4 regions of the Allomesorhizobium aridi genome follow, and region 1 is predicted to be linked to each of the others. Evidence: predicted binding sites of a transcription regulator. Region 1 holds the regulator's gene; each other region holds the start of a gene.

What was found. The regulator PhoB, encoded in region 1, activates phosphate uptake and scavenging genes when phosphate is short. The targets are predictions, from matches to a motif close to TGTCATNNANCTGTCAT.
Positions count from the first base shown of each region.
Region 2: a site for PhoB is predicted at 2,304-2,320, ahead of ACG873_RS22055 (YdcH family protein). Genes of this name have one in related genera too.
Region 3: a site for PhoB is predicted at 2,630-2,646, ahead of ACG873_RS22025 (esterase-like activity of phytase family protein). Genes of this name have one in related genera too.
Region 4: a site for PhoB is predicted at 2,562-2,578, ahead of ACG873_RS26700 (DUF1045 domain-containing protein). Genes of this name have one in related genera too.

Region 1 is NZ_CP171729.1:3,938,186-3,943,701, reverse strand. It holds gene pstB (phosphate ABC transporter ATP-binding protein PstB) at 1-661, shown strand, start outside; gene phoU (phosphate signaling complex protein PhoU) at 684-1,391, shown strand; gene phoB (phosphate regulon transcriptional regulator PhoB) at 1,417-2,106, shown strand; gene ACG873_RS21435 (ROK family protein) at 2,110-3,351, opposite strand; gene xylF (D-xylose ABC transporter substrate-binding protein) at 3,528-4,571, shown strand; gene ACG873_RS21425 (sugar ABC transporter permease) at 4,680-5,516, shown strand, end outside.
Region 2 is NZ_CP171729.1:4,049,387-4,054,902, reverse strand. It holds gene ykgO (type B 50S ribosomal protein L36) at 1-75, opposite strand, end outside; gene ACG873_RS22070 (5-(carboxyamino)imidazole ribonucleotide synthase) at 285-1,418, opposite strand; partial or broken gene purE (5-(carboxyamino)imidazole ribonucleotide mutase) at 1,364-1,829, opposite strand; gene ACG873_RS22060 (YdcH family protein) at 1,947-2,150, opposite strand; gene ACG873_RS22055 (YdcH family protein) at 2,391-2,570, shown strand; gene ACG873_RS22050 (ArsR/SmtB family transcription factor) at 2,714-2,977, opposite strand; gene ACG873_RS22045 (MFS transporter) at 3,008-4,255, opposite strand; gene ACG873_RS22040 (DUF1192 domain-containing protein) at 4,335-4,529, opposite strand; gene ACG873_RS22035 (NAD(P)H-quinone oxidoreductase) at 4,632-5,516, shown strand, end outside.
Region 3 is NZ_CP171729.1:4,043,320-4,048,835, forward strand. It holds gene ACG873_RS22010 (helix-turn-helix transcriptional regulator) at 1-704, shown strand, start outside; gene ACG873_RS22015 (hypothetical protein) at 1,323-1,667, shown strand; gene ACG873_RS22020 (DUF1013 domain-containing protein) at 1,812-2,501, opposite strand; gene ACG873_RS22025 (esterase-like activity of phytase family protein) at 2,719-4,920, shown strand; gene ACG873_RS22030 (hypothetical protein) at 4,982-5,516, opposite strand, start outside.
Region 4 is NZ_CP171729.1:5,010,135-5,015,650, reverse strand. It holds gene ACG873_RS26715 (DUF1513 domain-containing protein) at 1-34, shown strand, start outside; gene phnN (phosphonate metabolism protein/1,5-bisphosphokinase (PRPP-forming) PhnN) at 48-677, opposite strand; gene ACG873_RS26705 (alpha-D-ribose 1-methylphosphonate 5-triphosphate diphosphatase) at 674-1,813, opposite strand; gene ACG873_RS26700 (DUF1045 domain-containing protein) at 1,815-2,522, opposite strand; gene iolB (5-deoxy-glucuronate isomerase) at 2,651-3,448, opposite strand; gene ACG873_RS26690 (DUF3329 domain-containing protein) at 3,452-3,649, opposite strand; gene iolE (myo-inosose-2 dehydratase) at 3,680-4,597, opposite strand; gene iolD (3D-(3,5/4)-trihydroxycyclohexane-1,2-dione acylhydrolase (decyclizing)) at 4,782-5,516, opposite strand, start outside.

The sequences.
Region 1 (5,516 bases):
GGCGTTGATCGGCCCGTCCGGCTGCGGCAAGTCGACCTTCCTGCGCTGTCTGAACCGCATGAACGACACGATCGACATCGCGCGGGTGTCGGGCAAGATCACGCTCGACGGCGAGGACGTCTACGATCCGAAGATCGACGTGGTCGAACTGCGCGCCCGCGTCGGCATGGTATTCCAGAAGCCCAACCCGTTTCCCAAGTCGATCTACGAGAACGTCGCCTACGGCCCGCGTATCCATGGCCTTGCGAAAAACAAGACGGATCTCGATGGCATCGTCGAATCCAGCCTGAAGAAGGCCGGCCTGTTCAACGAGGTGAAGGACCGCCTGCTCGAATCCGGCACCGGGCTATCCGGCGGCCAGCAGCAGCGCCTGTGCATCGCGCGCGCAATTGCCGTCTCGCCCGAAGTGATCCTTATGGACGAGCCGTGCTCGGCACTCGACCCGATCGCCACCGCCAGGGTGGAGGAACTGATCGATGAATTGCGCGAGAACTACACGATTGTCATCGTCACCCATTCGATGCAGCAGGCGGCCCGCGTTTCGCAGCGCACCGCCATGTTCCACCTCGGCTATCTGGTCGAGGAGGGTGCGACCGACAAAATGTTCACGAACCCCGACGACAAACGCACGCAGGACTATATCACCGGCCGGTTCGGCTGAGTGACAAGGCGAGGACGATAGAATGGGTGAGCACACGGTTGCCTCTTTCGACGAAGAACTCGGGCATGTCGACCGGCTGATCCGCGACATGGGCGATCTCGCCGGCGCGATGGTCGGCGCTTCGATCAGGGCGCTTCTGTCATCCGACAATGCACTGGCGCAGCGGGTCATCTCCGACGACGCCATCATGGACGCCAGGCAGCGCGAACTCGACGACCGCGCCATCACGCTGATCGCCAAGCGCCAGCCGATGGCGCAGGATCTGCGCGCCGTGCTCGGCGCTATCCGCATGGCAGGCGATCTCGAGCGTATAGGCGATCTCGCCAAGAACATCGCCAAGCGCGTCAGCGCTGTCGGCCAGAGCGCGACGCCGCGCGACCTCTCGCACAGCATCGACGCCATGGCCCAGATGGTGCTCGCCCAGGTTCATGGCGTGGTCGACAAATATGTCGCGCGCGAACCGGAGGCGCTGCAGACGCTGCGCGCCGATGACGAGAAGATCGACGTCAAATACACGTCGGTGTTCCGCGAATTGCTGACCTACATGATGGAAGACCCGCGCAACATCACCGCCTGCACGCATCTCCTGTTCTGCGCCAAGAACCTCGAGCGCATAGGCGACCATGTCACCAACATCGCCGAAAACGCCTATTTCGTCATGACCGGTTCGCAACTGCCGCCGAACCGGCCGAAGCTCGACGAGACCACGCAGACGGTGTCGGCCGAGTAAGCAAATCGGCATTGGGATTTCATTTATGATCGCTCCGAAAATCATGGTTGTCGAAGACGAGGAGCCGCTGGGCGTGCTCCTGCGCTACAATCTGGAATCCGAAGGCTATCAGGTCGAGATCGTGCCGCGCGGCGACGAGGCCGAGATAAGGCTGCAGGAGAACGTGCCGGACCTTCTGGTGCTGGACTGGATGCTGCCGGCGCTTTCGGGCATCGAGCTCTGCCGCCGGCTAAGAATGCGACCTGAAACCGAGCGCCTGCCGATCATCATGCTGACTGCCCGCGGCGAGGAAAGCGATCGCGTCAGGGGGCTCGCCACCGGCGCCGACGACTATCTGGTCAAGCCGTTCTCGACGCCGGAATTCATGGCGCGGGTCAAGGCGCTGCTGCGGCGGGCAAAGCCCGAGGTGCTGTCCAGCGTGCTCAAGGTCGGCGACATCGTTCTCGACCGCGAGGCGCACCGGGTCTACCGCAAGAAGAGCGAGGTCAAGCTCGGGCCGACCGAGTTCCGGCTGCTGGAATTCATGATGCGGCATCCAGGCCGGGTGTTCTCGCGCGGGCAATTGCTCGACAATGTGTGGGGCGAGACGATCTATATCGACGAGCGTACCGTCGACGTGCATGTCGGGCGGCTGCGCAAGGCGGTCAACAACGGCCGCATGCCGGACGTCATCCGCACCATCCGCGGCGCCGGCTACGCAATCCGCGAGGAATAGCGTTTACGCCACTTCGGTCTTCCTGGCAGGCGTTTCCGTTGGCGCGCCGGCGGCGAAGATTTCCTGGTCGATGAGGGTCAGCGCGCGCATGGCGCAGCCTTCGCGGATCAGCGGAACCTCGTCCGGCTCGACGGCGAAGGAGATCGCGCCTGAATGCTGGCCGCCGGCGGTTCTGGCGATCGCCTCGCGCAGAGGCGGCTCGATCAAGTCGAAGGCGGCGGCGCCTATGCCGACCATCGCCACCGGGGCGGGGTCGATGAGCGCGAACAGGCTGCCTAGGCCGAAGCCGATCGCCTCGCCGGCCCGACGGAACGCCTCGCGCTCGGGCCCTTCTTTCGCGCGGGCGGTTGCCGCGAGCGCTTTCATGTCGGCGTCGCTGATGTCGGCTACCGGCTCCTCGTCCTCGCTCGATTGACGGGCGGCCCGCCAGATCGCGTAATTGCCGGCATAGGCCTCGACGCAGCCGCGGCGTCCGCAGCGGCAAAGAGCGCCATCGGGACGGTGGATCATGTGCCCGAACTCGCCGCCTGAAGATTGAGTGCCGGTGAAAAGCTCGCCCTTCAGCACCAGGCCCATGCCGATGCCGTGCGACAGCAGGATCGCGATGAAATCGTCGCGGTAGCGCTCGGGATCGCGCCACTTCAGCGCCTCGGCGATCATGTTGCAGTCGTTCTCGACCGTCACCGGAATGCCGAACTCGCCTTCGAGCGTATCGGCGAAGCCGATGCCCGAATGCGGGGTGATCGGCGACCACAGCATGGTGCGCCGCCCGGCGTCGGTCGTGCCCTGGACGGCAAGCACCATGCGCATGATGCGCCTTCCGCCCGCTGCGCCGAGCCGCCGCCGCACCATCGCCAGGCATTCGCCTATCAGCTCGTCCTCGGGCAAGGTCAGCGTCGACAGCTTGCGCTGCTCGCTGGTGACCGTCTGGCCGGCATAGTCGACAACGGCGACGGAAAGGAAATTCAGCGCCAGGACGATGGTGACGACGGCTGCCGCTTCAGGCTTCAGCGCCAGTGCTACCTGCGGCCGTCCCCGCTTCAGCGAAACCGCCTCGCCGCTTTTGGTCTCGGCCAGGATGCCCTCGGCGATCAGGTCCGACGAAATCGCCGATATCGTGGAGTGGCTGAGGCCGGTGGCGCGAGCGATCTCGGTGCGCGACGGCTGGAAGGCGCGGCGCACCGCCGAGATGACCATTGCGCGGTTGCGCCTGCGCAAATCGTCGTGACGGATTCCGACCGACATTTCCTGCAATCCTCCCGCGGCTGCCGCCGCAGACCTTCCCTTCCAAGCCAAGGTCCGTCAACAGCGCCGCAACAATATTGACAGAAGTCGCCGCATGCGTCATTCTTTTTTCGAGGCTCGAAAAAAGAGCTTCGGACGACGTTCAATGCGCCTCCGGGCGCACTAGGGAGGTAATCATGAAAAAATTTGCAACCGCCATTCTGGCGGGTGTGGCGATGACCGTGTCGCTTGCGGCAGTGGCCGAGGCGAAGGACAAGATCATTGGCGTATCCTGGTCCAACTTCCAGGAAGAGCGCTGGAAGACTGACGAGGCGGCGATCAAGGCGGCGCTCGAAGCAGCCGGCGACAAGTACATCTCCGCGGATGCCCAGTCCAATCCGGGCAAGCAGCTCACCGATGTCGAAAGCCTGATCGGCCAGGGCGCCAACGCGCTGATCATCCTGGCGCAGGATTCGAGCGCGATTGCGCCGGCCGTCGAGAAGGCGGTCGCCGAGGGCATTCCGGTGGTCGGCTACGATCGCCTGATCGAAAACAAGGACGCCTTCTACCTGACCTTCGACAACAAGGAAGTCGGCCGCTTGCAGGCCAAGGGCGTGTTCGCCGTGAAGCCGGAAGGCAACTACGTCTTCATCAAGGGTTCGGGCTCCGATCCGAACGCCGATTTCCTGTTCGCCGGCCAGATGGAAGTGCTCAAGGAAGCAATCGACGCCGGCAAGATCAAGAATGTCGGCGAGGCCTACACCGACGGCTGGCTGCCCGCCAACGCCCAGAAGAACATGGAGCAGTTCCTGACCGCCAACGACAACAAGATCGACGCGGTCGTAGCCTCCAATGACGGCACGGCCGGCGGCGCCATCGCTGCCTTGTCGGCGCAGGGCCTGGCCGGCGCGGTTCCGGTGTCGGGCCAGGACGGCGACCATGCCGCGCTGAACCGCATCGCGCTCGGCACGCAGACCGTCTCGGTCTGGAAGGACTCGCGCGAACTCGGCAAGGCGGCGGCTGAAATCGCCTCGCAGCTCGCCGACGGCACGGCCATGGATGCGATCCCGAACGTCGTCAAGTTCAACGGCGGCCCCGCCGGCGTCGAGATGAACTCGGTGTTCCTCACGCCGATCGCGATCACCAAGGACAATTTGAACGTCGTCATCGACGCGGGCTGGGTCTCCAAAGACGTGGTCTGCCAGGGTGTCGCCGCCGGCACGGTGCCGGCCTGCAACTGACCTTCGACCAATACGCCAACGCCGCGGTTTGACGAAAACCGCGGCGTTTCGCTAAGCTGAAAATTGTCCGGCGGTCCGCGCGAGACGGATGCCGGCGGGAGGAACGTCATGACCGAGGTGACCTCGACAGCGCCGGCAGACCGCGCCCGCGCGTCCGAGCTTGGGCCCGTCGCCCGCTTCCTCAGGGCGACAGAGCTCGACACGCGGATGCTGGGCATGATCGGCGCCTTGCTGATCATCTGGGTCGGCTTCCACATCCTCTCGGGCGGCCTGTTCCTGACGCCCCGCAATCTGTGGAATCTGTCTGTCCAGTCCTCGTCGATCGCGGTCATGGCGACGGGCATGGTGCTGGTCATCGTCACCCGCAACATCGACCTGTCGATCGGCTCGGCGCTCGGGCTGATCGGCATGATCATGGGCGTGGTCCAGGCCGAATTCCTGCCGCAGGTGATGGGCATACCGCTCGGCAGCCCGTCGATCTGGATCCTGGCGCTGATCTCGGGCCTGCTGGTCGGCCTCGCCATTGGCGGCTTCCAAGGCTTCCTGATCGCCTATCTCGGCATTCCCGCCTTCATCGTCACGCTGGGCGGGCTTCTTGTGTGGCGCGGCGCGGCCTGGTGGGTGACCAGCGGGCGGACCGTCGCCCCGATGGACCCGACGTTCCGGCTGATCGGCGGCGGGCCGGAAGGCTCGATAGGCGCGACGGCGAGCTGGGCGGTCGGCATTCTCGCCTGCGTCGCCTTCGTGCTTCTGCTTCTCGTCGCCCGTTCGCGGCGCAAGCGCTTCCGCTTTCCCCTGCGCCCTGTCTGGGCCGAAGGCTTCATCGGAGCGATCGCGTGCGCTGCCATTCTCGGCGCGGTGTGGATCGCCAACTCCTATCCATGGCCGATCGGCATCGTCAGGCGCTATGCCGAGGCCAACAACATCACGCTGCCCGAAGGCGGC
Region 2 (5,516 bases), 110 kb from region 1:
GCGGCCCTTGCGGCGAACCAGCTGGTTGTCGCGATGGCGACCCTTGAGGGCCTTGAGCGAGTTTTTGATCTTCATGGTCTTGCCTGTCGAATGGGGCCTTATCGGGCCTAACTAAAAGACGCGCCCAAGAGCGCGCCCAAATTCGTGACTGGCTCATAGACGAGGTGGCTGGCGTGTGTCAACCGCCCGCTGCGACTTGTCATGGTTCCGGGATCGAGCGCTTCCCACTCAGCAACCATGCGGCGCCACTTCGCGTGTGCGTGCGGAATAATCGACACAGCCAACTAAATGCCCCTCGGCTTCAGCCGCGTGAAATGACCCATCTTGCGGCCGGGGCGGACCTCGGACTTGCCGTAGAGATGCAGGACAAGGTCGGGCTCCGCCAGAAGCGCTTCGGCGCGGAGAACATCGTCGCCGATAAGGTTTTCCATCAGGCAGTCGGAATGGCGCCGCGTGTCGCCGAGCGGCAGGCCGGCGACCGCGCGGATATGCTGCTCGAACTGCGAGACGGCGCACGCGGCCTCGGTCCAGTGGCCGGAATTGTGAACGCGCGGCGCGATCTCGTTGGATAGAATGCTGCCGTCGGGCAGCACGAAAAGTTCGACGCCGATGACGCCGACATAATCCAGCGCCCGCAGGATCGCGAAAGCCGCCTCGACCGCCGCCTTTGCGGTGTCGGGCCGGATCGAGGCCGGCACGGTGGAGGTGTGGAGGATGCCGGCGCGGTGGATGTTTTCCGCCGGATCGTAGGCGGCCGACGCGCCGTCGGCGCCCCGCGCCGCGATCACCGAAATTTCGCGCTCGAATGAAACGAACGACTCCAGAATGAGCGGAACGCCGCCCATCGCGTCGAAAATGCCTGCGACATCGCCGGCAAACTCGCGGAAGACCCGCTGGCCCTTGCCGTCATAGCCCATGCGGCGTGTCTTCAGTATTCCGCTGCCGCCGAACGCCGCCAGCGCCGCCGCCAGGTCGCGGTCGTTATCCACAGGACGGAAATCGGCTGTGGATATCCCGATGCCGTTCAGGAAGGTCTTTTCGGCGAGGCGGTCCTGGGCGACTTCAAGCGCGCGGGCCGGCGGGTGCACCGGCACGGCCGCAGCCAGGAATTTCGCCGCTTCGACCGGAACATTCTCGAATTCGTAGGTGACCACGTCGCAAGCGGCAGCCAATTCGGCGAGTGCGGCGCGATCGTCATAGGCGGCAGCGATCTGCCGGTTGGCGGTCTGCGCGGCCGGGCAGTCTGCCTGCGGTTCGAGAATAATCGTTCGGTAGCCGAGCCGGGCCGCCGCCATCGCCAGCATGCGGCCGAGCTGGCCGCCGCCGATGATGCCGATGGTCGAGCCTGCTACGAGGGCTTGCGTCACGATGCGTCCGTGGGGGCGTCGGCCACCTTCGCCGTCTGAGCGGCCCGCCATGCATCGAGCCTGGCTGCGAGTTCCGGGTCGCCGAGCGCCAGCACGGCGGCGGCCAGCAGCGCTGCGTTGATGGCTCCGGCCTTGCCGATGGCGAGCGTGCCAACAGGAATTCCGGCCGGCATCTGGACGATGGACAGTAACGAATCCTGGCCGGAAAGCGCCTTCGATCTCGACCGGCACGCCGAACACCGGCAGTGGCGTCAGCGCTGCGGTCATGCCGGGCAGGTGGGCCGCGCCGCCGGCGCCGGCGATGATGATCTTGAATCCCGCCGCCTTGGCGCCCCGGGCAAAATCGTAGAGGCGCTCCGGCGTGCGGTGCGCCGAGATGATGCGCTTTTCGTGGGAGACGCCGAGCGCTGCGAGCGTTTCGGCGGCATGCGACATGGTCGCCCAATCTGATTGGCTGCCCATGATGATCGCTACGTCGGCGCTTCTGCTGCTCAAACTCGATCCCCGGCCGGTTGAAGGGTGGCGAATAACGGAAATCCGCGCCTGCCGCAAGGACAGCGCCAGCCTCTCGCCGCCCTGTCAGGCGATGATATCAGGGATTATCTTGTCTTCGAGCTTGGAGAGCCTGTCCTTCAGGATCAGCTTCTTTTTCTTCATGCGCTGGATCTGCAGCGGATCACAGGAGGTCGCGATCATGGCGTTGATCGCGGCGTCGAAGTCCGCGTGTTCCTGCTTCAGCTTCGCAAACTCAAGACGAATCTCGGTCTGTTCCTGGTCCGACATTATGTACCGTCTGTAGGGTTCCGGCGCCCACGTTGCGCCAATCAGGGCGGGTCCGGAGGACCAAGCCGCCCGGCGCGCAGCCCTTAGCACATTTCGAGCTTTCAGGAAATCCTACGAACACGCATTCGACATCCAAACCATCTGGTGGCACACTGTCATCGTACCGTCATGGAGCGCCCAGCGGTGGACGCGCCCGTGACGCGTATTGTCCGAGGAAATCCATGAAAGGGAGAACCAATCATGTCTCTTGCAAACCATCTTGAAGAGCTGCAGCGGAAACACGGCGATATCGAACGCGAACTCGACCAGGCGATGACCCATCCTTCCGTGGACGACCTGGAAATCGTGACTCTGAAGCGGCGCAAGTTGGCACTCAAGGACGAGATTGAGAAACTGAAGGCAAATCCCACGAAACATTAAGGCTGAAGACAGCGCGCCCATAAGGCGCGGACAGCTTGCCGGCGGCACGCCGTGTCGCCGGGGCTATTATCTTGTCATTCAGGCGCTGCCGGTGCGGGTGACAGGGCTGTGATTTTTGCGGCGGAAAACCGTCCCGCGGGCGTTCAAGCCTGCCAGAACTGATCCAGCCAGATATTGAGCTTGAGGAAACCGTGTTCGCTGACGGCATAGACGCGGCGCGCGCCCTCGGGACGGGCATTGACCAGTCCGGCGTCGAGCAGGACCTTCAGGTGCTGCGATACGGCGGGCCTCGAGACCGGCAGACCTAACGCCAATTGCCCGACGGTCTTCGGGCCGCGGCGCAACTCCTCCAGGAGATGGCGCCGGTTGGGATCCGCAATGGCCACGAAAGCATCTGTCAGGATCATCGCTCTTTGTGAGGCAATAATCGCCAAATCTCAACTGTCTTGTTCGGCCGGCGTGCGCGGGTCGAGCCGCACTGCCTCGGGCGTCACACCGCGCTCGGAAGGCAGCGTCTTGAAGGCTTCGCGGTCCTCTACCGGGACCGGCGCACGGCGGCCGATGCGAAGCACGGTGTAGCCGGCAAGCGTGAAATGGGCGAGCGCGGTGGCCAGGAACAGGCTCTCCGGCCGCATCGAGCCCATCAGCACGGCGCCAATCACCGGACCGATCATGGTCCCGAAGCCGTAGAGCAGCAGCAGGCCACCCGAGACCTTGACAAAATCCTCCGGACTGGCGTGGTCGTTGGCGTGGGCGACGGCGAGGGAATAGAGCGTGTAGGCAAGCGCACCGTAGCAGGCCGTCATTGCGATGACGAAGACGCCCGAGCGCGGCGTCGCCACGAAGACCAGGAGCGCGAACACCGCCGATCCCAGCGAAGCGGCGGCGAGGACGAAGCGGCGGTCGGTCTTGTCGGAAACCCGCCCGACTGGCAATTGCATGGCCGCGCCGGCGACCACGACGAGGCTCATCATCAACGCGATCTCGGGGGTCGAGATGCCGATCCGCGCGCCATAGACCGCCCCGAGCGTGCCCCATGCCCCATTGGCGATGCCGATCAGCACGCAGGCGACGGAGGCGACAGGCGAATTGGCGTAAAGCCCCTTCAGATCGAGCGACACGTCCTGCAGCGGCTTGGGGGTTGCGGCGGTCGAAACCGCTGTCGGGATGAGCGACAGGCAAAAGAAGATGCCGGCCACCATGAACAGCGAGGCGGATTTCACGTCGCCTGCTGCCACGATCATCTGCCCGGCCATGATGGAAGCGTATGTGACCATCATGTAGAGGCCGAACACGGTGCCGCGGTTCTCGTTGGTGGACTTCTCGTTGAGCCAGCTTTCGATGACCATGAAGGCGCCGGCCATGGTGAAGCCGGTGAAGGCGCGCAGCACGATCCAGGCGGGCTCGTTGATGAGCAGTCCCGTCAGCAATGCGACGATCGCGCCGGAAGCCGCGAATGCACCGAAGGCGCGGACATGGCCGGCGCGCCGCACAAGGCGCGGCGCAAAGAAGCAGCCGGCGACGAAGCCGCCCGCCCATGCGGTTCCCAAAAGGCCGAGCACGGCCGTCGAAAACCCTTCCTCCTGGCCTCTCAACGGCAGAAGCAGTCCGTGCAGGCCGGACGCCGCAAGCAGGAAGGCCGTGCCGCGCAGGAGCGAGAGGATCGGTCGGTAGGCGGCGAACATGAACATGCGCTGGTCCGGCTGGAGGAGAATCAGCCCCGAACATACCGCCCTTTGAGGCGTTCCGGCGGCGGCGGTGCGACTATCGACGGTTGAAAAGCGCTTCCGCCGCGCTCTTGGTCGCGCTCTTGGCGTTCAGTTCGGCTTCCAGCCGGGCGATCTCTTCGCGCAATAGCCCGATCCGTTCGGCAAGCTCCGAGACGGACAGCAGCGAAAGATCCTTGCCGATCTCGTGCCTGTTCGCGGGCTTTTTCGGTTCGTCCTCGAAGATCGCCATCGTCGCATCTCCAATTTGCCTGATTGGCCGCCAGACTACATAACAGGCGGGCGGCGATGCAATCGCCCGCGGGCAGGGCCGACCCCAAAGAGGATGCCTAGAATGGCTAACGGAGACAAGATACCGGCGAAAATGACGGCGGTGGCGATTTCGCAGCCTGGAGGGCCCTTGGTGTTGAAGCCCGAAAAGCGCGACGTGCCGGAGCCCGGCGAAGGCGAGATACTCATTCGCGTGCGCGCCGCCGGCGTCAACCGTCCCGATGTGCAGCAGCGCAAGGGCGCTTATCCGCCGCCGCCGGGCGCATCCGATCTGCCGGGCCTGGAGGTGTCGGGCGAGGTTGTCGCGGTCGGCCAGGGGGCCAGGCGCTGGCGGCCGGGCGACGCGGTCTGCGCGTTGACACCGGGGGGCGGTTACGCCGAATACGCCAAAGTGCATGAAAGCAACGCGCTGCCCGTGCCGCAGGGCTTTACGCTCACCGAGGCGGCGGCGCTGCCGGAGACCTTCTTCACAGTCTGGCACAATGTGTTCGAGCGCGGCGGCCTGAAGGCCGGCGAAACGCTGCTCGTCCATGGCGGCTCGTCGGGCATCGGCACTACGGCGATCCAGCTCGCCTCTGCCCTCGGCGCCTATGTGATCACGACTGCCGGCTCGGCGGAAAAATGCGAGGCCTGCCTGAAGCTCGGCGCCGACCGGGCGGTCAATTACCGCGAGCAGGATTTCGTCGCGGCCGTGAAGGAAGTGACGGACGGGCGCGGCGCCAACGTCATCCTCGACATGGTCGGCGGCGACTATGTCGGGCGCAATTACGATGCGGCGGCGGTCGAGGGCCGCATCGTCCAGATCGCCACCCAGGGTGGAGCGGTGGCGAGCGCCGATTTTTCCAAGCTGATGGTCAAGCGGCTCGTGCATACCGGTTCGACGCTCAGGCCGCGCACCGTCGAGTTCAAGGGCCGGATCGCGGCCGCCCTCGAGGCCCAGGTCTGGCCG
Region 3 (5,516 bases), 110 kb from region 1:
GCGCAGACAGACTTTTCCAGATCGTCCAGCACTTTCGCGGTGGCCGGCTCGTCACTGCGCAGAAGCTCGGCCAATGGCTGGAGGTTTCCGAGCGAACGATCTACCGCGATATCGCCGACCTTCAGTCGACCGGTGTCCCTATCGATGGCGAAGCCGGTGTCGGCTACATTATGAGAGAGGGTTTCGACCTTCCACCGCTGATGTTCACACGCGATGAAATCGTTGCCCTGGTCGCCGGCGCCCGCATGGTCAGGGCCTTTGGCGGCGCGGCCATGGCGCGCGCCGCCGACGAGGCGCTGGTCAAGATCGGCGCGGTCCTGCCCGACGCCGAGAAGGACCGCATCGCCCGTACCGAGATCCATACGCCGATGTGGGTGGTCAGCGATGCCGACCGCGTGAACATCGATCTGATCGAGCGAGCAGTCGAAAAGCGCCAGGTGCTTACGCTCGACTACCACGACGAGGCCGGGCGCGGCTCGGTGCGCGACGTGCGCCCACTTGGCCTGTGGTTCTGGGGCAAGGTCTGGACGCTTGTCGCGTGGTGCGAGATGCGCAACGATTTTCGCGCTTTCCGCATCGACCGGATCGCCACGGTGAACCCCGCCGACCGCACCTTCAAGCCCGAGCGCGGCAAGACGCTGACCGATTTCTACCGCACCATGGAGCGCGGCGGAGAATCCGGCGACCGGGCGGCGCAGACTTGATTGCGACCCATGCCGTGACTTTTCGGACGCCAGCCGAAATGCAGGACGGCGATTGGTGCGGCCCTTCTTCTTCGTAGCGCTCGTGATTTACCGCGTGCCGAGGACCCATGCCGTGACGGTCGGGACAGCTGAGACTATGCAGGAGGGCGACGGCGCGGACCTTGCTGTTCGATTCTGGACCGCCGAAGCACTGCCGCAAGGGTACGGCGGTTCAGAACCAGCAACGGCCCGATCCGTGCCGATCGGTCGTGAGAGGCGCTTGCCAGGGAACAAATTCCCGCTCCCACAAAATTTTTAACGCCCTGAAATCAACGTCTTGCACGATTTCTTCGCTTTTTTCGCGCTCGCTTTTTTCCACACCCTCCCCTGATGCCCGCATACTCCATCCCGCAGCTTGCTGGTGGGAACGGGTGTGCACGACCGGCATCCAGGCAAGTGTGGCGCCGGAGATGTTCCCCGCATGGTCGTGCGGGGCGCTCCGGCCCCGGGTCGAACCTGTGCGCCCGCTCCTTGTCCCAGAATACCGGGACAGGGCATGGGCCGGGAGCGGCAAGGGGAGAAAACGCCGGCGGCGCATGGCAGCGCGTCACTAAATTAAATTGATTAGGCGTCGCTGCCATGCGCCGCTTCCCACACCCCGGCTTCGAGAAGAAGCGCATGACCCGGAAGACAAAACCCGAGATCGAATTCAGCCCCGAATGCCAAGTCGCCCTGGACCGCCTTGTCGCTTTGGCGCACCAGCTGGCTGCGATGCTCCCCGGCGACAGCCTGTCGCCTGAAACCGGCCTCACCGACACGCCGCCCTCGCAGGCGCTGGCGATGGGCATGATCTGCTTCCTGATGCGCGCCGACCCGGAGGATATCCGCGCCGCGCTCTTCGCCGAGAAGTCGCTCGGCGAACTGCCGTTCAGGCCCTTCCCCGCCGGCCACACCAGACAGGCGCCGCTGGCGGAGATGTTTTAAGACAGAGGAGACCCCGTCGGCCTCTATCTCCTTGCACAGGCCCCTCCATCGCCCTCGGCGGTGGAGGGCCCACGCGAAAGCGTGGTGGAGGAGGCACGTGGACAGGCGGTTTTGGCAAACTTCTCCTGGAAAAAGGAGACGAAACTACTCGTCTTCCTCTTTGTCCTTCGACTTCAGCGCCGTCAGCTTCGCGAACACGGCGTTGGCGTCGAGTTCCTTGTCCTCGTCCTTCGGCTTCTCGGTCTCGGGCGTCAGCCGCTCGGTCATCGAGGCCGGCAGCAGCGTGTCGCCGGTCGGAGCCGCCGGCTGCTTGCCGTGCGAGGCGCGCTGCACCTCGATGTCCAGGTCGATCTGCGAGCAGAGGCCGAGCGTCACCGGGTCCATTGGCACCAGGCTGGCCGAGTTCCAGTGCTTGCGTTCACGGATCTGGTCGATGGTCGACTTGGTCGTGCCAACCAGCCGCGAAATCTGCGCGTCCTTCAATTCGGGATGGTTGCGCACCAGCCAGAGGATTGCGTTGGGGCGATCCTGGCGCTTGGACAGCGGCGTGTAGCGCGGGCCCTTGCGCTTCGATTCCGGCACGCGCACCTTCGGGTCGAGCAGCTTCAGCCGGTGGTTCGGATCGGCGACGGCCTTGGCAATCTCCTCGCGGCTGAGCTGGCCGGTCATGATCGGATCCATGCCCTTGATCCCCTGCGCCGATTCGCCATCGGCGATTGCCTTCACCTCGAGCGGATGCAGGCCGCAGAACTGCGCGATCTGCTCGAAGGAGAGCGCAGTATTGTCGACCAGCCAGACTGCGGTCGCCTTGGGCATCAAAAGCGTATTGGCCATCAGATAATATCCTCTCGTTCGCCCGCGTCCCGTGCGCGGGCGGTGGTCAGACCACCGGAAATGGGAATTCGGGGCGTATATAACGCTGTTTCCGGCCCGGGGCAAGAAATCTTCGCCGGAGCCGCGGCTGTCGTGGAACCGTCGCGAAAGCGTCATCCCGCTGAAATATCAGGCGCTCAAAGCAAGACCGCACCCTATCGAACAGGAGAGGTCTTCGATGCCCCGCCATTCCCGCCTTTTCGCCCTGACCGCCGCATTCGCGGCGTCCGTCGCGATGCCTGCCCATGCCGAGATGATGTTCAACCGGATCGCCACCTTCGCCGTCGCCGACAATCTACCGGCCGACGCCGACCGGACCAAGCCGACCTCCTCCGAAATCATCGCAGCGAGCGAGGACGGCATGACGCTGGTTTATTCCGACAGCCCGTTTGGAGCCGTCGGCTTCATCGACATCACTGACCCGAAAGCTCCGAAAGCCGCCGGCACGGTGAAGATCGACGGCGAACCGACCTCGGTCGTTGTTTCCGGAGTCAAAGTGCTGGCCGGCATCAGCACGTCGGAAAGCAAGGCCGCCCCCTCCGGGAACCTTGCCGTCATCGACCTCGCCTCGAAAACCATCGAGAGCACTTGCGATCTCGGCGGCCAGCCGGATTCGCTTGCATTGAGCAAGGACGGGAAATTCCTGGCAGTCGCCATCGAGAACGAGCGTGACGAAGAGCTGAACGATGGCGAGATCCCGCAATTGCCGGCCGGCGACCTGAAGATATTCACGCTCTCGGCCGGCCTGCCCGACTGCGCAACGATGAAGACCGTGACGTTGACCGGCCTCGCCGAAGTGGCCGGCGACGATCCGGAACCGGAATTCGTCGCCTTCAACGAAGCGGGCGAGATCGCGGTAACGCTGCAGGAAAACAACCACATCGCCATCGTCGACGCCGCGACAGGCCAGGTCACCACGCATTTCTCGGCGGGTGCCACCTCGCTCGAAAACATCGACACGAAAAAGGACGGTGCGCTGAACTTCACCGGCAAGATGGAAGACGTCGCGCGGGAACCCGATGCGGTGAAATGGCTCGATAACGATCGCCTCGTCATCGCCAATGAGGGGGACTACAAGGGCGGTTCGCGCGGCTTCACCATCTTCGACAAGGCCGGCAAGGTGCTGTTCGAGGCCGGCAACGCCCTCGACCACGCCGCAGCCAATGTCGGCCACTATCCGGAGGCCCGCAACAAGAAGGGCGTCGAGCCGGAAGGCCTGGAAGCCGCCAAATTCGGCGACGAGCAGCTGTTCTTCGTGGCGCTCGAACGCGCCTCGCTGATCGGCGTCTACAAGGACGCGGGTGCAGCCCCGGAACTTCTCCAGCTTCTGCCTTCCGGCGTCGGCCCGGAAGGCCTGGTTGCCATCCCCTCGCGCAACCTCCTGGTCACGGCTAACGAGACCGACCTTGTCGAAGACGGCCTCGCCCGCTCGCATGTCATGATCTACGAGCGCGCCGAGGGTGCGGCGGCATATCCGCAGATCACGGCGTCGCTGACCGATGACGGCACGCCGCTCGGCTGGGGCGCGCTTTCGGGGCTCGCCGCCGATCCGAAGGATGCCGGCAAGCTCTATGCCGTGTCGGACTCGGTCTATCGCTCCGCGCCTTCGATTTTCACCGTCGACACGACGCAAACGCCGGCGCTGATCACCGCAAAGACGATCGTCACGCGCGACGGCTCGCCGGCCCAAAAGCTCGATCTCGAAGGCATCGCGCCGGATAGCGAGGGCGGCTTCTGGCTGGCATCGGAGGGCAATTCGGACAAGCTGACCCCGCACGGCATCATCCGCGTCAACGACAAGGGCGAGATCAAGCAGGAGATCGCCTTTCCGGCGGAACTTCTGGCTCATGAAATCCGCTTCGGGCTGGAGGGCATCACCACCATCGGCGAAGGCGACGACCTCATGCTTGTGATGGCCATGCAGCGCGAGTGGAAGGACGATCCCAAGGGCCATGTCAAGCTTCTCGCCTACAAGCCGAAGGCGAAGGAATGGTCGGCCGTGCGCTATCCGCTCGAAGCTGCCGGCGCGGGCTGGATCGGCCTGTCGGAAATCACCGCCCACAACGGCAAGCTCTATATCGTCGAGCGTGACAATCTGATCGGCGCAGATGCCAAGGTGAAGCGCGTCTACAGCGTGGCGCTCGACGCCTTCAAGCCGGCCGCACTCGGCGGCGAATTGCCGTTAGTCGAAAAGACGCTGGTTCGCGACCTGATCGACGATCTGAAGTCAGCCGCCAACGGCTATGTCGCAGACAAGGTCGAGGGTTTCACCATCGACGCCGGCGGCGAAGCCTTCGTCGTCACCGATAATGACGGCGCCGACGATTCGTCCGGCGAAACCCTCTTCATCCGCCTCGGCAACATCGAAGCGGTGAACTGAACGCCGAGCCCGTGATTTCCTCTCCCCCTCGCAACAGGGGAGAGGAGGCCGCTACCGTGCATCAGACGATAGGCGTCACGGTGCAGCCGCGGGCGCGCAGCCGCGGCAGTATGCCGGTTTCGCCCGTGAGTATGCCGATGGGCAGGACCACGAAGGCGGTCGGGGCATCCGTGGAGTCAAGCAACCCAAGAAGACGATCGAACGCCAGTGCTCCAGCCTTCTCTTCCTCGATAAACGTCGAGGGATCGGGTATGCCCTGGTTGGCAATTTCGGCGGTAAAGCGATAGATTTCCTCTCCCCGCCTGGCGCGATAGAGCTGTTCCAGATGGGCGCCGATGGGCCCGACGCGCCGGCGCACATCAAGGAGAAAGGCGATCTTCGGTTCGTCGATAGTGTCGTTTAAGACGATGGGGTCGCGCGGAAGCCAAAACTGCTCCCGTATCTCCTTCTCGGTGATGAGGAAGGCTACTGGGCGACCGCGCGACCTGGAATGCCGCGCGAGCACGTCACCGAGATAGGGGTTCGGCGGGGTCTGACCCTCGCCCATCAGAAGCCAGGAAACCTCGATTCCCGACAATTCTTCGATGGGTACGCCG
Region 4 (5,516 bases), 1.1 Mb from region 1:
TGCCTGGGACAATCACCTGTCCCGGATCGGGTGAGCCTGCTTGAGCGTCAGACTGCGCCGGACACGTCCGAATGCGCGATGGCCTTGCGCACGATGGCCATGAAGCGTTCGCCGGCGATCTCGCGCGGGCCGCTATTGTCGATGGAAACCACGCCCGGCCCGGCAAGCTTGACCGCGGCGGCGCGCGCCAGCCGCACCAGAACCTCGCCGCGCGATTCGCGCCCTCGCGAGGCAAGCCGCTCTGCAAGAATTTCGGGGCTGGCGGTGATCTCCACCACGGCGACATTGGCATAGCGTTCCCGCAGCGTGGGGATGACGCCGCGCGAGCCGTTGGCGATCGCCACATGTCCATTGGCGATGGCTTCGTCGACATTGGCCGGAAGACCGTATTTCAGCCCGTGCGCCTGCCAGGTCAGCGCGAATGCGCCCGACGCCTCTGCCTCGTCGAATGCGGCGTCGGCCAGCGTATCATGGATCTCGCTCGACCCGTCGCAGGGGCGGGTGATGACACGACGTACGAAATCCACGCCCTCCTCCGGCGACAGGCGCTCGGCCGCATAACCGATCACTGTGTCCTTGCCGGCGCCGCTCGGTCCGACGACGACGATGAACACGCCATTGCGGATGGGGAATTCGGCGCGCGCCTGCTCGCGTTCTATGAGTGCGGAAACCATCATGCGACACGGCCTCCTTCACGCCAGACGGTGCGCACGACCGGTACATGCTCGTCGACGCGCACGCGCACCAGATCGGCGCGGCGGCCCGGCTCGATCACGCCGCGGTCGGTCAGGCCGACGGCTTCCGCCGGCGTTTTTGAAACCATCGCGACGGCCTGCGGCAGCGAGATGCCCTCGACGACCTCGCCGAGGAAGAAGGCCGACTGGATCAGGCTGAACGGGATATAATCGGACGACAGAATGTCGAGCAGACCTTCCTCGGCAAGCGTGCGCGCCGAGACATTGCCCGAATGCGAGCCGCCGCGCATGACGTTCGGCGCGCCCATCAGCACGCCGAGTCCGGCCTGCTTGGAGGCTTTCGCGGCCTCCGCCGTGGTCGGGAATTCCGCCACGCGAATTCCTTGCGTCACGGCCTCGTCGACATGGGCGATCGTGGCGTCGTCATGGCTTGCCAGCACGATGCCGCGCTGGTTGCAGGCGGCAGCGATGGCGCTGCGGTTGGCGGGTGAATTCAGCGCCGATTCCGCCATCCGCCTTTCGCAGAATTCGCGAAACTGCTCCTCGTTCATCTTCAGCTTGCCCATGTAGTAGATTGCATAGGCTTCGAGACGGGCGAACTGGCGTTGTCCGGGCGCATGGTCCATCAGCGATGCCAGCCTGACTCGGTTATCGCCGTCGAAATAGGCAAAGCCCTCCAGGCAATCCGCAGCCGAAACCTCGCAGCGCAGGTGAATGAAATGATCGGCGCGCAGCCGGCCCTGCCGGGAACTGTCTTCGATGGCATCGGCCAGCTTGCGCATGTCCTCGATCGTGAGCTCGCCATCCTGGTCCATGCCGACGCGCAGCGCATCGAACACCGTCGTTATGCCGGCGGTCGCCACCTGCGCATCGTGGGCCAGAACGGAGGCTATCGGGTTCCAGCGCACTTTCGGGCGCGGCGCATAGTGACCTTCCAGGTGGTCGGTATGGAGTTCGACAAGGCCGGGAATGACGAAATCGCCCTGCATATCCTCGCCGGTTCGGGTCGCGCCCGGGGCGATGTCGGCGATCTTGCCGTCGCACATGACGAGCGTGCCGTCGATCATCTCGTCGGCAAGCACGATGCGAGCATTGGTCAGGATAGTTTCGGAAGTCATGTCAGGCAGTCTTTCTGTCACGCCGCGCATCGAGCGCGTAATAGGATTGTACCATGAACGGAGCGCCGGGCTCGCGCTCGACAAACAGCGCCAGGCCCGCAACCGTCACGGGGCGGGCAATGGCCGCCCGAAACACCTCGTCGACCGCCCGGCGGACCCGTGCGCTGTCGTTTTCGGCCACGCGCCCGGTCAGCGTCATGTGGAAACGGAAGGCGTCGAACACGTAAGGATAGCCCCACTGGTACAGATTGCGGAACTCGGCGGGGCTCAGCGCGTCCGGATTGCGGCGCTCGATATCGGTCTCGCTCAACGGCGCCCGGAAGCGGTCGAAGCTGGTGACCACGTCGTCAGCGAAACGCTGGAGCCCAGGGTTTTCCTCGCCCGGAACCAGCGCGAAAAATCCGTCCATCTGCTTGATCACGAGACGCGGAATGACGACCGGCGCGGTCGCTCGCGCGAATTCCGCCATCGCCGCCTCGAGATCGGCTTGGCTTTCGCCTTCGGCGAGACGGAAAGGCGCTTTCAGCGTCGCGTGGAAGCCGTAGCGGCGTGCCGATGCAGTGTGGAAGGCGATCTCCGCCGGAGAAAGAACGGTGCTTGCCGGCGGTTTGGTCGCAGCACCCGTGAACGGGTCGCGGCCCAGCCAATCGGCGGCGAGCCGCGTCAGCGGGTCGTTCTGTTCAGGTGTGAAATAGATCGCGTAACGCATCGAATATCCTCGCCGGCCTCGATGCCATAGGCGATTTGCATGACGGATTGACGAAGCAGGACAGATGCCGGCTGATAGCAGATGCCCCCGGCAAAGTCATTAGTCAGCGACCATGAGACCTGTCGGCGTCAGGCCTTCAGCAGCCACTCATGCTCGGGCGCGTTGTAGAATTTCCAGGTTCGCTTCGGCCCGGCCATGACATTGAGATAATAAAGATCGTAGCCATGGCAGGCGGCACAGGGATGATAGCCCTTCGGCACCAGCACCACGTCGCCGTCCTCGACCGCCATTGTTTCGTCCAGCGACCGATCGTCCGTATAGACCCGCTGGAATGCAAAACCCTGCGGCGGGTTCAGCCGGTGGTAATAGGTCTCCTCGAGATATGATTCCCTCGGCAGGTCGTCACGATCGTGCTTGTGCGGCGGATAGCTTGACGTGTGGCCGCCGGGCGTGATGACCTCGACCACCAGAAGCGAATCCGCCGCTTCGTTTTCCGGCAGGATATTGGTGACGTAGCGCGTGTTGGTGCCCTTGCCCCGCACTTCCCGTCCGAGCTGTTCCGGCGCAATGGCACGTGCCCCGAGGCCGCCGCCCAGGCCCGGCGCCGAGCAGACCGCGAGTTCGAGATCGGTCTCGGCGGTAACCGACCAGTCGGAGCCTTGCGGCACGTAGAGCGACCACGGCTTGCCCTCGAAGGGCGACATGCGCTCGCCGAGCAGGCCAAAATCCTCCGGTCCCGCCTTGGCCCTGCCCTTGCCGGTGACGAACACCAGGCATGCTTCGCGATCCCCGGTCGCAGCCAACACCGTCTCGCCCGGCTTCAGCCGATGGAGATCGAAGCCGACATAGGTCCAGCCGGCGCTTGCGGGCGTTACATGGGAGACGCGGCCGGTTCCTTTTTCCGGTTTCACCAGCAGTTTCGGCATGGCTTACTCCTTTTCCTTCCCGGGGCCGGGCTTGTAGGCGATCAGGAAAATCCACGCGCCGTAGCCGGCCATGCCGATGGCGATCATCGCCCAGAACGACTGGCCGTAGAATATCTCGAATATAGCCCAAGCCACGCAGAAGGCGACGAGCGCGACCCGGCGCCACAGTGGCCGCAGGAACGGGTGGTCCTCGCCCGCCATCAGGCCAAACCATCGTCGGGAGTGCAGGAATCAAGCATTCGGAAAGCCCTGTGTCTCAACTGTATAGCCGGCCGCCGTCATGACCCGCATCAACTCCTTGTAGCCGACTTGCGCCATCCTGAGTGGCGGATTCTTCTTCGGGTCCTGCTCGGCCTCGACCACGAACCAGCCTTCATAGCCATAGTCCGCAAACTTTTTCACGATTGCGCCGAAATCGAGCGAGCCATCCCCGGGCACGGTGAAGGCGCCAAGGGCCACCGCGTCGAGGAAAGATTGCCTGGTGCGGTCGAGCCGGTTGATCACGTCCATGCGCACATCCTTCACATGCACATGGTTGATGCGGTTGTGGTGGTTGTCGATAGCCCGCAGTACGTCGCCTCCGGCAAAGGCCAGGTGACCCGCATCGAGGAGCAAAGGAATGCCGGCGCCCGAATATTTCATGAAGGCGTCGAGTTCGGGTTCGGTCTCGACCACAGCCGCCATATGGTGGTGGTATGAGAGCGGCATGCCCTGATCGGCGCACCATTCGCCGAACTCGGTGATCTTTTTGGCATACGCCTTCATCTCGTCGTCGGCGAGCTTCGGCTTGGTGGCGAGGGGTTTTGTCCGGTCGCCCTGGATGGAACGGCCGACCTCGCCATAGACGATGCAGGGCGCGTTGACGGCCTTGAACAGGTCGATCATCGGCTGGATGCGGTCCCTGTTTGCAGCAATGTCCTCAATGACCAGCGTGCCGGAGAACCAGCCGCCGCAAAGGGTCACGTCGGCCTCTCTCAAGATCGGCAGCATGACCTTCGGATCGTTGGGAAAGCGGCGTCCCATTTCCATGCCGGTGAAGCCCGCCGACCGCGACTGCCGCAGGCACTCCTCCAGCGACACGTCATCGCTGAGTTCGGCCAGATCATCGTTCCACCACGCGATGGGAGACATGCCAAGTTTGGCTTTCAAGTTTTTTCTCCGGTTTCTTTCCATTGGCAGCGCTGCCCGTCACCTGCCTCCTGAGCCTGTCGAAGGGCGGCATCCCTCTCCCCGCAAGGGGGGAGAGGAGGAGATTGCCGCGGCGTTGACGTCCCCTCTCCCCGTCCTGAGCTTGTCGAAGGATAACGGGGACGGGTAAGGGTGAGGGGCAAGCTCAATTCACCAGATGCTGCATTTTGCGCTTCTGCTCATAGTCCTTGCGCGCCGCGTTGACTTCCTTGCGGCTGCTGACCTCCGGCACCGCCACGTCCCACCAGTGACCGCCGGCATCCGTCGAGATCAGCGGGTCCGTGTCGATGACGATCACCGAGGTCTTCGTATCGGCTTCCGCCTCTTTCAGCGCCCGTTCCAGCTCGGCGATCGAGGCGACTTTCCTGGCAACCGCGCCCATCGAGGCGGCGTGCGCGGCGAAGTCGATTTCGGGCAGCACCTCGTGTTTAGCGTCCTTCAGCAGATTGTTGAAGTTCGCCCCGCCTGTCGCCATCTGCAGGCGGTTGATGCAACCGAAGCCTCGGTTGTCGAGCACCACAATGGTCAACTTCTTGCCTAGCATAACCGAGGTCGCGATCTCGGAATTCATCATCATGTAGCTGCCGTCGCCGAGCATTACGATGACGTCGTCGTTGGGCTTGGCGAGCTTGACGCCGAGCCCGCCGGCGATCTCGTATCCCATGGTCGAATAGCCATATTCCATGTGGTAGCTGCCTGGTGCGCCGGCCGGCCACAGCTTGTGCAACTCACCAGGCAATCCGCCCGACGCGCAGACAAGCGTCGCCTTCGAGCCGCGCGCACGGTGCACCGCGCCGATCACCTGCGCGTCGGAAGGCAACGCATTGGTCGGATCGGTCACGGCCTTGGCGGCGGTCAGCCAGTCGGTCTTGGCGGCCTT